DNA from 3 places in the Pseudomonas sp. SP16.1 genome. Region 1 is predicted to be linked to each of the others. Evidence: riboswitches for the same ligand, from Rfam matches in the RefSeq annotation. Region 1 holds a riboswitch; each other region holds the start of a gene.

Region 1 (4,175 bases):
CAGCCCAGGCCCAGGCCCTCGGCGCGGGCGGCCAGCCAGAGATTCTGAATGGCGCAGGCCACCGACGCCATATCCATTTCCGGCAGGGTGCGGCGGCCGAAGACATGCTTCTGGCGCCCGTCCATCAGCGCCACCGCCAGCAGCTCGGCGCACTCGCGAATGCCCTCGACCTTGAGCCGCATAAATTCGTCCGAGCGTTCGCCCAGCGCCTCGGCGGTGCGCACCCGTTCCGCCTCCACCAGCGCGCAGGCGGCTTCGCGCAATTGCGGGTCGCTGATACGCAGAAAGCGCCAGGGCTGCATCAGGCCGACGCTGGGCGCGCGGTGCGCCGCCTCCAGCAGGCGTGCCAGCACCTCGGCCGGCACCTCGCCGCCGCTGAAATGACGCATGTCGCGGCGCTCGGCGATGGCGCGGTACACCGCGGCGCGCTCGGCGGCGCTGAAGGCCTGCTCGCTCATGGACGCAACAGCGCTGCCGCCGCCAGGGGATTGGACGGCAGGTAGAAGTGGATATAGCTGGCCGTCAGCCGGCCCAGGCGGTAGACAGCCTCGGCCACCGCCTTGCCGTTCGGGCAACGGCCCAGGGCCAGCGGCGCCAGCGGGCTGTCCAGGCGCGAATGGTGGTAGCTGTGGCCACGCAGCTCGCCTTCCGGCAACTCCACTTCCTGCAAAGCCAGGGCGGTCAATCGCGGCTGCAGTGCGGCGCGGCCGGCCAGCAGGCCGAGCATGCGACCGCTGGCGCCCTGCTTGTCGGTCAGCTCGTCGAGCAGATAGAGCATACCGCCGCACTCGGCGAGGATCGGCTTGCCGGCCCGGTGATGGGCGCGGATCGCCGCGGCCATGGCCTGGTTGCCTTGCAGCTCGGCGAGGTGCAATTCGGGATAGCCGCCGGGCAGGTAGAGGCTGTCCACCTGCGGCAGGCGATCGCCCAGCAGCGGCGAGAAGAATTCGAGCTCGGCGCCCAGCTCGCGCAGCAGATCGAGGTTGGCCTGGTAGAGAAAGGCGAAAGCGCCATCGCGCGCCACGCCGATGCGCACGCCGGCCAGCAGCGGCTCGACCGCCCACGGCGGCGGCGCGGCGAAACGCACCGGCGCCGGCAAGGCCACCTCGGCGCTGGCGGCCAGGGCATCGGCGGCGGCGTCCAGGCGCGCATCCAGATCGGCCAGCTCCTGCGCCTGCACCAGCCCCAGGTGACGGCTGGGCAGCTCCACCGCGGCATTGCGCGGCAGCGCGCCGTACCAGCGGATGCTCGGCGGCAGCGCGGCGCGCAGGATCTCGCCATGGCGCGCGCTGGCCACCCGGTTGCCGAGCACGCCGGCGAACGGCAGGTCGGCCTGGAAGGTCGCCAGGCCATGGGCCAGGGCGCCGAAGGTCTGCGCCATGGCCGAACCATCGATCACCCCCAGCACCGGCACGCCGAACTGCCGCGCCAGGTCGGCCGCCGAGGGCTGGCCGTCGAACAGCCCCATCACCCCTTCGATCAGGATCAGCTCGGCCTCGCCCGCTGCCTGCCAGAGCAGGCGGCGACTCTCCGCCTCGCCGACCATGGCCAGGTCGAGCTGGTACACCGGCGCGCCGCTGGCGCGGGCGAGGATCATCGGGTCGAGGAAATCCGGGCCGCACTTGAACACCCGCACCCGCCGCCCCTGGCGGGCGTGCAGGCGCGCCAGGGCGGCGGTGACGGTGGTCTTGCCCTGCCCCGAGGCCGGCGCGGCGATCAGCAGCGCCGGACACTGGCGCGAGGTCAAAACTCCACCCCCTTCTGCGCCTTCACCCCGGCCTTGAAGGCATGCTTGACCAGGCTCATCTCGGTCACCGTATCGGCTGCCTCGATCATCCCGGCCAAGGCTCCGCGCCCGGTCACCACCACGTGCTGCGAGAGCGGCCGCGCCTGGATATCGGCGAGCACCGCAGCGAGCTCCAGATAGCCGTGTTTGAGGGCGATATTCAGCTCGTCCAGCACCACCAGACCGACGTTCTCGTCGTTCAGCAGGCGCCGGGCCACGCCCCAGGCTTGCTGCGCCTTGGCGATATCGCGCTGGCGATCCTGGGTCTCCCAGGTGAAGCCCTCGCCCATCACGTGGTAGCTGACCTCCTCGGGGAAACGGCGGAAGAAGGCCTCCTCGCCGGTGCTGGCGGCGCCCTTGATGAATTGCACCACGCCGACTTTGATGCCGTGGCCGAGGGCGCGGGCGACCATGCCGAAGGCGCTGCTGCTCTTGCCCTTGCCGTTGCCGCTGTGCACCAGCAGCAGGCCGTATTCATCCTGGGCCTGGGCGATCTTCGCGTCGATCAGCGCCTTCTTGCGCGCCATGCGCGCCTGATGCCGGGCGTCGCGTTCAGCCGATGCGCTGTCGCGCTGGGTCGATTCGCTGTCGCGTTCGGTCGATGCGCTCATCGAGGTTTCCTGGTCTGCGGGCATCCGGGCGCGGGTCGCAGTGCACGACTGGCAAGCTGGCGTGGCGGCATCGTTGCGCTCCCGAACACACTGGGCTGGACAAGGCAGGCGGAGAACGGCGCGCGCGGGCCACTGGGAAGGCGAGCCCGCACGCCAGACAACGCCCTCCGCGATGCCGTGGACTGCAGCAGGCCGGTCTCCGGGCTTGTGAGCGAGCCTCGCGGGCTAGCGCCGCGCCTTCCCATGCACGAAGCACAGTGGCAATAGAGCGGCGTTTGACTCACCTACCGTTGCGGGGGCAGCGCCGGATTCTGTACCGGCTTCCCTGTTTCACCTCGTACGCGCGTGGCGTCGGGCACCTGAAGCAAGGCGCGCAGGGTAGAGGCTGGCCGCCTCGCCCGTCAACGCCGGCGCGACTCAGTGGCGGGGGACGAAGCCGGCCGGCTTGCGCGCCAGCCACTCGACGAAGCCGCGCAAGCGCTCGTCGCCCAGCAACGCTTCACGGCTGTTGTAGCTCAGTGCCAGCTCCTTCTCGCTGAACAGCCGGTGGATCTGGTTATGGCAGGCGCGACAGACCCAGAGCGTGGCAGTGATGCGTTCGTGGCGGGGATAGCGCTTCTGCACATAGGCCTTGTCGTGCAGAGCCTTGGGGATCAGGTGGTGACGGGTCAGCGCTACCGGCCGCGCGCATAGTTCGCAGGCGTCGGGCTGGGGCGGCAGGCGGATGGCATCGGCCACGGCGGCTCAGCGCTTGCGGCACAGGGTCAGGCCGTCGCCCAGCGGCAGCAGTGACAGCTCGACGCGCGCATCGTCCTTGAGCGCCCGGTTCAGCGCCTGAATGGCGCAGGTATCGGCACTGTCCGGCTGCGGCTGCAACACCCTGCCGCTCCACAGGGTGTTGTCGAACAGCAACAGGCCGCCCTGGCGCAGCAGGCGCAGCGCCTGCTCCAGGTAGGCCGGGTAGTTGGCCTTGTCGGCGTCGACGAAGATCAGGTCGAAGTCGCCCTGCCCTTCGCCCTCCAGCGCCGTCAGGCTGTCCAGCGCCGGGCCCAGACGCCATTGGATACGCTCGGCCAGACCGGCCTCGGCGAAATAGCGGCGCGCAGTGGCGTTGTAGTCGCCGGGCAGGTCGCAGCAGATCAGCTGGCCCTGCGGCCCCATGGCATCGGCCAGGCAAATGGCGCTATAGCCGGTGAAGGTGCCGACCTCGACGATCCGCCGCGCGCCGACCAGGCGCACCAGCAGGGCCATGAACTGACCCTGCTCCGGGGCGATCTGCCAGCGCGCCTCGCTCAGCTGCGCGGTTTCCGCGCGCAGGCGGGCGAGCAACGGCGACTCGCGCAGGGAGACGTCCAGCAGGTACTGGTAAAGCGCGTCGTCGAGCTGCAGGCTGCGCTGGGTCACGGATTGCGCGCCAGTTCGGCGGTGAGCACGCGCTTGGCGTCCAGGTAGGCGCGCTGCCAGTAGCTGTTGTCGAGGCTGTCCAGGCGCACCGTGCCGCCCGAAGACGGCGCGTGGACGAAACGCCCGTCGCCGACATAGATGCCGGCATGGCTGACGCCGCGCCCGCCGCTTGTGGCGAAGAACACCAGGTCACCGCTCTGCAGTGCGTCGCGGCGCACATTGGGGCTGCGCATGGCGCTCAGCTCGCGGGTCGAACGCGGCAGGCTGATGCCGGCGGCGTCACGATAGACGTAGCCGATCAGGCCACTGCAATCGAAACCGCCGTCCGGGGTATTGCCGCCGTAGCGATAGGGCGTGCCGACCAGGCCCAAGGC
Region 2 (4,175 bases), 860 kb from region 1:
CCTGCTGGGCGAGAAGCGCAAGAGCGTGGCGGTGATCGGCGACGGCGCGCTGACCGCCGGCATGGCCTTCGAGGCGCTCAACCACGCCAGCGACGTCAACGCCGACATGCTGGTGATCCTCAACGACAACGACATGTCGATCTCCAAGAACGTCGGCGGCCTGTCCAACTACCTGGCCAAGATCATCTCCAGCCGCACCTACGCCAGCATGCGCGAGGGCAGCAAGAAGATCCTCTCGCGCCTGCCCGGCGCCTGGGAGATCGCGCGCAAGGTCGAGGAACACGCCAAGGGCATGCTGGTGCCCGGCACCCTGTTCGAGGAGCTGGGCTGGAACTACGTCGGCCCCATCGACGGCCACGACCTGCCGACCCTGCTCGCCACCCTGCGCAATATGCGCGACCTGGAGGGCCCGCAGTTCCTCCACGTGGTGACCAAGAAGGGCAAGGGTTTCGCCCCGGCCGAGGCCGACCCCATTGGCTACCACGCCATCACCAAGCTGGAGCCGGTCACGCCCGACACCGCGCCGAAGAAACCATCAGGCCCGAAATACTCCAACGTGTTCGGCCAGTGGCTGTGCGATATGGCCGCGGCAGACAACCGCCTGGTCGGCATCACCCCGGCGATGAAGGAAGGCTCGGACCTGGTGGCCTTCGCCGAGCGCTTCCCGTCACGCTACTTCGACGTCGCCATCGCCGAGCAGCACGCGGTGACCCTGGCCGCCGGCATGGCCTGCGACGGTATCAAGCCGGTGGTGGCGATCTACTCGACCTTCCTCCAGCGCGCCTACGACCAGCTGATCCACGACGTCGCGGTGCAGAACCTCGACGTGCTGTTCGCCATCGACCGCGCCGGCCTGGTCGGCGAGGACGGCCCGACCCACGCCGGCAGCTTCGATATCTCCTACCTGCGCTGCATCCCCGGCATGCTGGTGATGACCCCGAGCGACGAGAATGAACTGCGCCGCATGCTCAGCACCGGCTACCTGTTCGACGGCCCGGCGGCGGTGCGCTACCCGCGCGGCAGCGGCCCCAACGTCGCCATCGAGCCCGGCCTCGAGCCGCTGGAAATCGGCAAGGCAGTGGTGCGCCGCCAGGGCCGGGGCGTCGCCCTGCTGGCCTTCGGCGTGCAGCTGGCCGAGGCGCTGCGCGTCGGCGAGGAGCTGGACGCCACGGTGGTCGACATGCGCTTCGTCAAACCCCTGGACGAAGCCCTGCTGCGCGAGCTGGCCGGCAGCCACCGGCTGCTGGTGAGCATCGAGGAGAACGCGGTGATGGGCGGCGCCGGCAGCGCGGTCGGCGAGTTCCTCGCCCGCGAGAACCTGCGGGCGCCGCTGCTGCAGCTGGGCCTGCCCGACTACTACGTCGAGCACGCCAAGCCGGCGCAGATGCTCGCCGAGTGCGGCCTCGACCAGGCCGGCATCGCCGCCGCGGTGCGCGCGCGCCTGACCCTGCTGGGTGAATGAGTACCGCTCATCCGTAGCTGAGCCAGGCTTGCTTGAATTTCACTGTGCCGCGCACTAGGGTGCGCGGCATTTCATGTTCCGTCAGGGTGCGCCGCATGCGGCGTTAAACGGGAAGTCGGTGCGAAGCCGACGCTGCCCCCGCAACGGTAATCGACTGCAGGCCGCCGCCTGCACCTTGTCCACGGCCACTGGGAATTCCCGGGAAGGCGGACCGGGGTCGACAGCCCGGAGACCGGCCCCGACGGTGCGACTGGTGTTGCGGAGGGCAGCACCGTCAAGCGCCGCCCTGCGCGCTTGCCCCTGCCCTCCTCGAATGTCTGCCGACCTTTGAGGAATAACCCTGATGAAACCGTCCCGTCTGGCCCTGGCCATCGCCGTCATGCCGAGCCTGGCCCTGGCTGCCGAGCCCTATGCGGCATCGCCACTATTGATCACCTCCGGCCGCCTGCTCGAACCACAAACCCAGGCCACCGCCGCCACCAGCGTTTTCGAACGAAGCGATATCGAGCGCCTGCAGGTCAGCAGCGTGCCGGATCTGCTCAGCCGCGTGCCGGGGGTCTCCATCGTGCAGAACGGCGGCCGCGGCAGCCTGACCAGCCTGTTCCTGCGCGGCGCCAACGCCAACCAGACCCTGGTGCTGGTCGATGGCGTGCGCCTGAATGCCGCCGCCAGCGGTCTGGCCCGCCTGGAGTTCCTCAGCCCGGAACAGATCGAGCGCATCGAGGTGGTACGCGGTCCGCGCTCGGCGCTGTACGGCGCCGACGCCATCGGCGGGGTCATCCAGATCTTCACGCGCCAGGGCGAAGCAGGCCTGCAGCCACGCCTGCGCCTGGCCGCCGGCAGCCAGCAAACCTTCGAGCGCAGCCTGGGGCTGTCCGGCGGCGACCAGCGCACCCGCTTCGACCTGGGCGCCAGCCTGACCGAACGCACCGGCTTCGACCGCTCGCAGGATGCCCGCGGCTACGATGGCGACCACGATGGTCTGCGGCGCAAGGCCTTCAACCTGAACCTGGAACATCGTTTCAACGAGCGCCTGAAGGGTGGCCTGAGCCTGCTCGATCAGCGTGGCGAGAGCGAATACGACGACCTGTTCAGCTTCGCGCCGGGCAATCCCAGCGAACGCTTCAGCGTCTCTTCCGCCTCGGCCCATCTCGAGGCGCAGCTCGCCGAGCGCTGGAGCAGCCGCCTGGAGCTCGGCCACAGCGAGGACAAGAGCGACAATCGCGACCCGCTGAACAGCTTCAACAACTACCTGTTCAATACCTACCGCGACAGCGCCGCCTGGCTCAATACCCTGCGCCTGGACGATGCCCAGCAGCTGCTGCTCGGTCTCGACTGGTCCGAGGACCGCCTGAACACGGACAGCGACTTCAGCCGGACCGAGCGCTGGAACCAGGCCGCCTTCGTCCAGCACCGCTACCGCGGCGACGGCTTCGCCACCGAACTGGGCCTGCGCCATGACGACAACCAGCAGTTCGGCAGCGAGAACACCTGGAACGCCGCGCTGAGCCTGGACCTGGCCGAGCGCCTGGAGCTGCTGCTGAGCTATGGCGAAGGCTTCCACGCCCCCACCTTCAACGATCTGTACTTCCCCACCAGCGCCTACTATGGCGGCAATCCGGACCTGGCCCCCGAGCGTTCGAAGACCTACGAGGCGCAGCTGCGTGGCGATCACCTGGACACCCGCTGGAGCCTGTCGGCCTACCGTACCGAGGTGGAGGACCTGATCACCGTGGTGAGCGACCCGGTGACCTTCTTCAGCACCCCGATGAACGTCAACCAGGCGCGCCTGCAGGGGCTGGAACTGAGCCTCGAACGCGACGTGCTGGGCTGGCAGGCCGCTCTCGGCGCCAGCCTGCTCGACCCTCGCGATCGCGACACCGGCCATACCCTGCCACGCCGCACCAAGCGCAGCCTGAGCCTGGATCTGGATCGCCAGTTCGGCGCCTTCGCCGCCGGCATGAGCTGGCAGGCCTTCTCCGGGCGCTACGACGATGCCGCCAACAGCCGCGAGATCGCCGGCTACGGTCTGCTTGGCGCACGGGCGAGCTGGCGGATGAACGAGGAGCTGCTGTGGCAGTTCAAGGTCGACAACCTGCTGGACAAGGACTATTCCCAGGCCCTGTACAGCCGGCCGAACGACGCGTTCTTCAGCAGCGTGAGCTATTACGGCTACCGCGAGGAAGGCCGTAGCGCCCTGCTCTCCCTGAGCTGGACGCCCCGGCTGTAGCCCTTACAGACGGAACTGGCCGACCTGGCCGGCCAGGTCGTCGGCCAGGCGGCGCAGGGTCTGGCAGTCCTCGCGGCAGGCGCGCACCTCGCCGGCGGTGGCATGCGCCAGGTCGGCGATGCCCTGCACGTTGCGGTTGATCTCCTCGGTCACCGAACTCTGTTCCTCGGTGGCCGCCGCCACCTGGGTGTTCATGTCGCTGATCGCCTCCACCTGCTCGGTGATGGCGCCGAGCGACTGGCCTGTGCGCTGGCTGGCCTCGACCCCGGTGCCGGTGGCCGCCTGGCCGGCGTGCATGGAGCTGACCGCCGTCTCGGCGCCCTGCTTGAGACGCTGGATCATCTGCTGGATCTCGTCGGTGGAGGCCTGGGTGCGGCTGGCCAGGGTACGCACCTCGTCGGCCACCACGGCGAAGCCGCGGCCCATCTCGCCCGCTCGCGCCGCCTCGATGGCGGCGTTGAGCGCCAGCAGGTTGGTCTGCTC
Region 3 (4,175 bases), 2.4 Mb from region 1:
GCGGCGCATATAGGCGTGGGCCAGCACGTAGTCGCCGATGGTCTGCGACTGACGCAGGCCGCCGCAGTGGCCGATCATCAACCAGCAGTGCGGACGCAGCACGGCCAGGTGGTCGGTGATGTTCTTGGCGTTGGACGGGCCGACGCCGATATTGACCAGGGTGATGCCGTGGCCGTCCTCGGCCTGCAGGTGGTAGGCCGGCATCTGGTAGCGATGCCAGATGACGTTCTCGATGATCGCCTGCATCTCGCCTTCGGCCATGCCGCGTTCGATCACCACGTTGCCCGGCAGCACCATGCGGGTGAAACGCGAAGCGCCCACCAGCATGTCCAGGCCGTGGCGGATGAACTGGTCGACGTAGCGATGGTAGTTGGTCAGCAGGATCCACGGCTGCACGTGGCGCCAGTCGCTGCCGGTGTAGTGCACCAGGCGGCGCAGGGAGAAGTCGGTGCGCGCGGCGTCGAACAGCGCCAGCGGCAGCGGGTCGATGTTCTCCCAGTCGTACAGGCCGTCGGCGGTGCCGTCGGTGGCGGCGGACAGGTCGGTGCTGGGGAACACCCGCGCCAGCTCGGCGGCGGTGACCCCGCTGCCGGCCAGCTCGTCGCCCTGCTCGACCACGTAGGGATAGGGGATGTTCTGCTGGCTGACGCCGACTTCCACGCGCAGGGTGAAGTCGTTCATCAAGGGGCGCAGCTGCTCAAGCAGGTATTTGCGAAAGGCCTCCGGCTGGGTGACGGTGATGGCGTAGGTACCCGGCACCTGCACCTTGGCGTAGGCACGTACGGTGGTCGGCACCTCGCCCTGACAGAGGTAGGTCAGGCGCAGTTCGGGGTAGCGGAACAGACTGTGCTCTTCGGCATCCGGCCTGATGCGCTCCTTGAGGTAGCGCTTGAGCGCCCGGCTCAGGGCGCCGGTGGCCTGCAGGTGCAGGGTGGCAAGGCGGTCGACCGCGTCTTCCGGGGTAAAGGCAACGACGAATTCATCGACAGAGGGGTTCACGGCGCACCTTCCTGGTTGTTCGGACGCCTCTATCTTGCCTGCTTCGGCCGCAGAACACCTAGCACTGAGAATGGCCACGGGCCGAGCGGCCAACGACTAGGCTTGTCACCATCCGCCCGAGAATCGCGCCATGCCCCACCTGCTCGCCCTGCTGCTTCTGCTGATCTGCCCCGCCCTGCTCGCCGGCGAGCTGGACGGTCACTACCACGCCACGCTCGACGGCCAGCCGGCCGAATTGCTCCTGCACAGCCAGGGTCAGCGAGTGGAAGGACGGTACGTGGAGAATCGGCGCCTGCAGTTGAACCTGCGCGGGCATTACGACGGCCAGCTGCTGCGCGCCGAGATCAGCGATCCGCAGTCGGGTCTGGTGCTCGCCAACATGAATGCCACCTACGCCAACGCCATGCTCAACATCAGCATCGCCGCGCGCGATCCGCGTGACGGCCAGGTGCTGGAGCGCCAGGCGCTGTTCCGGCGTGACGCCGCGCCCGCGCCCGTTGCGAACGAGCATCTGGACCCGGCGCTGGTGGGCACCTGGCAGCACGAACAGCGGATCGATAGCGGCGCCGCGTCCGCCACGCTGATGACGCTGCGCCTCGACGCAGACGGCAGCGTGACCCAGTGGAGCCGAGCACCCGACGGCGGCGACAGCCCGGGAGAAGTGCAGTACAGCGGCCGCTGGCGCAGCGACAACGGCCTGCTGCTGGTACGCCTGGCGGGCGCCGCCGAGTATCGCCCCGCCGCCTACTACAGCTTCAGCGAGCCGTATCTGGTCACCGAGAGCAATACCGGCAAGATGATCTGGCAGCGCAGCCGCTAGCGGCGCGAGGTCAGGCGGCGCCCTGGTGCAGCCGCTGGTTGAACAGCGGGCCCTGGCTGAAACGCGCCAGCGCCTTGGCCGCGGCCAGCACGCCCAGGTCGATCAGCGGCTCGACCAGGATCACGCTCATATAGGCCAGGCCGAAGCCGGCCACCGAGGCCAGGTTGTCGGCGCCGAAGCCCTGACCGTAGAAGGCCCAGAACGCCACCCAGGCGACGATGCCGCCCTGGTAGGCGGTCGACAGTGCCAGCGCCTGCTTGTAGGACAGATCCACATAGGCGGTGCCCGGCGCGATGAGGCGCTTGGCCAGCAACTGGATGCCCCACAGCGGCAGCAGCAAGGTGGTGACGTTCATGCCGTACTGCGGCAGATCGAACTGGGCGAACAGCAGGCCCTGCAACAGCAGGCCCGCCGCCAGGCCGATGGCCGCGGCGCCGGCGCCGAACAGCAGCAGCAGGGTCGAGCCGAGGATCAGGTGGACCTCGGAGACCCCTACCGGGTGATGCGGCAAGACCTCGAAGAAGCAGAACACCAGCGCCGTGGTCAGCAGGCTGCGCAGCGCCAGGGCCGCCACCCCGCCGTTGTCACGGATGGCATCGTGCGCCAGTTTGGCCGTCAGGCCGCAGGCACCGAGCGCCGTTGCGTAGCTGAGGAAGATCTTGGCGCCGTCGACGACGCCGGGTTCGATATGCATGCAGATTCCTTAGGTCGCGCCCACCGCGCGACGATCCGGATGGAGGGAATGGGCGAAAGCGCCCGATGGCGATGGCAGGTCTCCTGGCTCGCGGCTCGCCACTTCGCCCGCCTTCCCGGCCTTGCGGCCAGTGGCATAGGGGCGTCGTTCGCCGCTTACAGTTGCGGGGGCAGCCAGGGCATTGGCGACGCGCGCCGCACCCTGTTCCCTTTTCATCCGCACGCCATGGGCGCGCGGAACCATCGGCGGCCACCTTACCCCGCCGCACGGGCAAAAGACAGTCTTGCCGCGCGCCATCGACGCAGCCTGCACGCGGCTTTTGCGCGGCATCCACCGCCCCCCCTGCGGGCCGCGACGACATGAACCGCGACACGTATGGAACCCGCCGGCCCGGGGCCTGTCCTTGACCTGCATGTCGCGGCGGCGAAAGCCAGAACACCGCCGCGGCATGCCAATGCCTGCCCCTGTCCGACAACCGGCCGCCGACTGCTGCACGACGAGGGCGGGAGCGCCGGAAATACGGGACGGCTCAGGCCCGGAAATCTAACCGTTTATTACGAGACTTAACCTGCCATCCCCAGTGTTCGCATCGCATGGCGCGCGGACCGGTAGATCCATCATCGAGTGACGAGAGCGCATATGAAGAAAACCCTGATCGCCACGTTAACCGCTTTGTTCGCAACCGGCGCCATGGCCGCCGAGCCGCAACCGCACTGGACCTACGCAGGCAAGGCTGGCCCCGAACACTGGGCCCGGTTGGACCCGGGCTACGAAACCTGCGCGCTCGGCCACAGCCAATCGCCGATCGACATCCGCAACGCCACCCGCGCGGCGCTGCCGCGCATCGCGTTCAACTACGAGGCCAGCCCGGCCGAAGTGCTGAACAACGGCCACACCGTTCAGGTGAACCTCGCCAACGCAGGTGGCATCGAGATCGACGGCAAGGCCTACCGCCTGGTGCAGTTCCACTTCCATACGCCCAGCGAGGAACACATCGCCGGCCGGGCCTTCCCGATGGTGGCGCACTTCGTCCACCAGGCCGCCGACGGCCGCCTGGCGGTGGTCGCCGTGCTGCTCAAGGAAGGCGAGGAAAACCAGGCACTGGGCGAAGTGTTCGATGCCATGCCGGCCAAGGCGGGCGAGAAGATCGTGCTCGCCGGCAGCTTCGCCCCGCAGGCCGTGCTGCCACCGCAGCAGGGCTACTACGCCTTCGCTGGCTCGCTGACCACCCCGCCGTGCAGCGAGAACGTGCAGTGGCGCGTGCTGAAACAACCGGTCGAGCTGTCCCATGCGCAGCTGGCGCAGTTCCAGCGCCTGTACCCGATGAATGCGCGGCCAGTGCAGCCGCTCAATGGCCGGCAGTTGCTGGAGAGCGCCAACTACTAGCGAGGCCCGGCCCCTAGTGCCCAGGCGCGGCGGCTGGCGCGCAACCCGCCGCCCCCGCTATTGGCAGCGCAGCCCGAACAATCGGCGTCTTGCCCCGCAGCTAGCGAAGCTCGATCCCCCGCCGCCACGGAAAACACAGCAAGAGCGGCGGCGATGCCGCGTCGCTGAACGTGATCGGCCAGGGGTTCAAGAGCGGTTTCATCCCCGCTGGCGCGGGGAACGCGCTTAGCCTGACCAATTGTTCCTGAGCGGAAAAATCAGCCGCTAAAAATCCAC

Evidence for each region. A riboswitch is a leader RNA that binds a small molecule or an ion and turns the genes downstream of it on or off. The one in region 1 is predicted to bind cobalamin.
Region 2: it holds a riboswitch for cobalamin, as region 1 does, so the genes downstream of both, ACUTAF_RS01200 (TonB-dependent receptor domain-containing protein) here and cobO (cob(I)yrinic acid a,c-diamide adenosyltransferase) in region 1, are expected to answer to the same signal.
Region 3: it holds a riboswitch for cobalamin, as region 1 does, so the genes downstream of both, ACUTAF_RS16775 (energy-coupling factor ABC transporter permease) here and cobO (cob(I)yrinic acid a,c-diamide adenosyltransferase) in region 1, are expected to answer to the same signal.

Annotation. Positions count from the first base shown of each region.
Region 1 covers NZ_JBQYFZ010000001.1:1,093,780-1,097,954, reverse strand. The annotation lists gene bluB (5,6-dimethylbenzimidazole synthase) at 1-458, opposite strand, end outside; gene ACUTAF_RS05410 (cobyrinate a,c-diamide synthase) at 455-1,747, opposite strand; gene cobO (cob(I)yrinic acid a,c-diamide adenosyltransferase) at 1,744-2,397, opposite strand; cobalamin riboswitch at 2,571-2,775, opposite strand; gene ACUTAF_RS05400 (hypothetical protein) at 2,815-3,135, opposite strand; gene ACUTAF_RS05395 (O-methyltransferase) at 3,142-3,801, opposite strand; gene ACUTAF_RS05390 (C40 family peptidase) at 3,798-4,175, opposite strand, start outside.
Region 2 covers NZ_JBQYFZ010000001.1:236,905-241,079, reverse strand. The annotation lists gene dxs (1-deoxy-D-xylulose-5-phosphate synthase) at 1-1,462, shown strand, start outside; cobalamin riboswitch at 1,530-1,717, shown strand; gene ACUTAF_RS01200 (TonB-dependent receptor domain-containing protein) at 1,806-3,692, shown strand; gene ACUTAF_RS01195 (methyl-accepting chemotaxis protein) at 3,696-4,175, opposite strand, start outside.
Region 3 covers NZ_JBQYFZ010000001.1:3,507,235-3,511,409, forward strand. The annotation lists gene amn (AMP nucleosidase) at 1-999, opposite strand, end outside; gene ACUTAF_RS16770 (hypothetical protein) at 1,130-1,819, shown strand; gene ACUTAF_RS16775 (energy-coupling factor ABC transporter permease) at 1,830-2,513, opposite strand; cobalamin riboswitch at 2,570-2,772, opposite strand; gene ACUTAF_RS16780 (carbonic anhydrase) at 3,153-3,899, shown strand.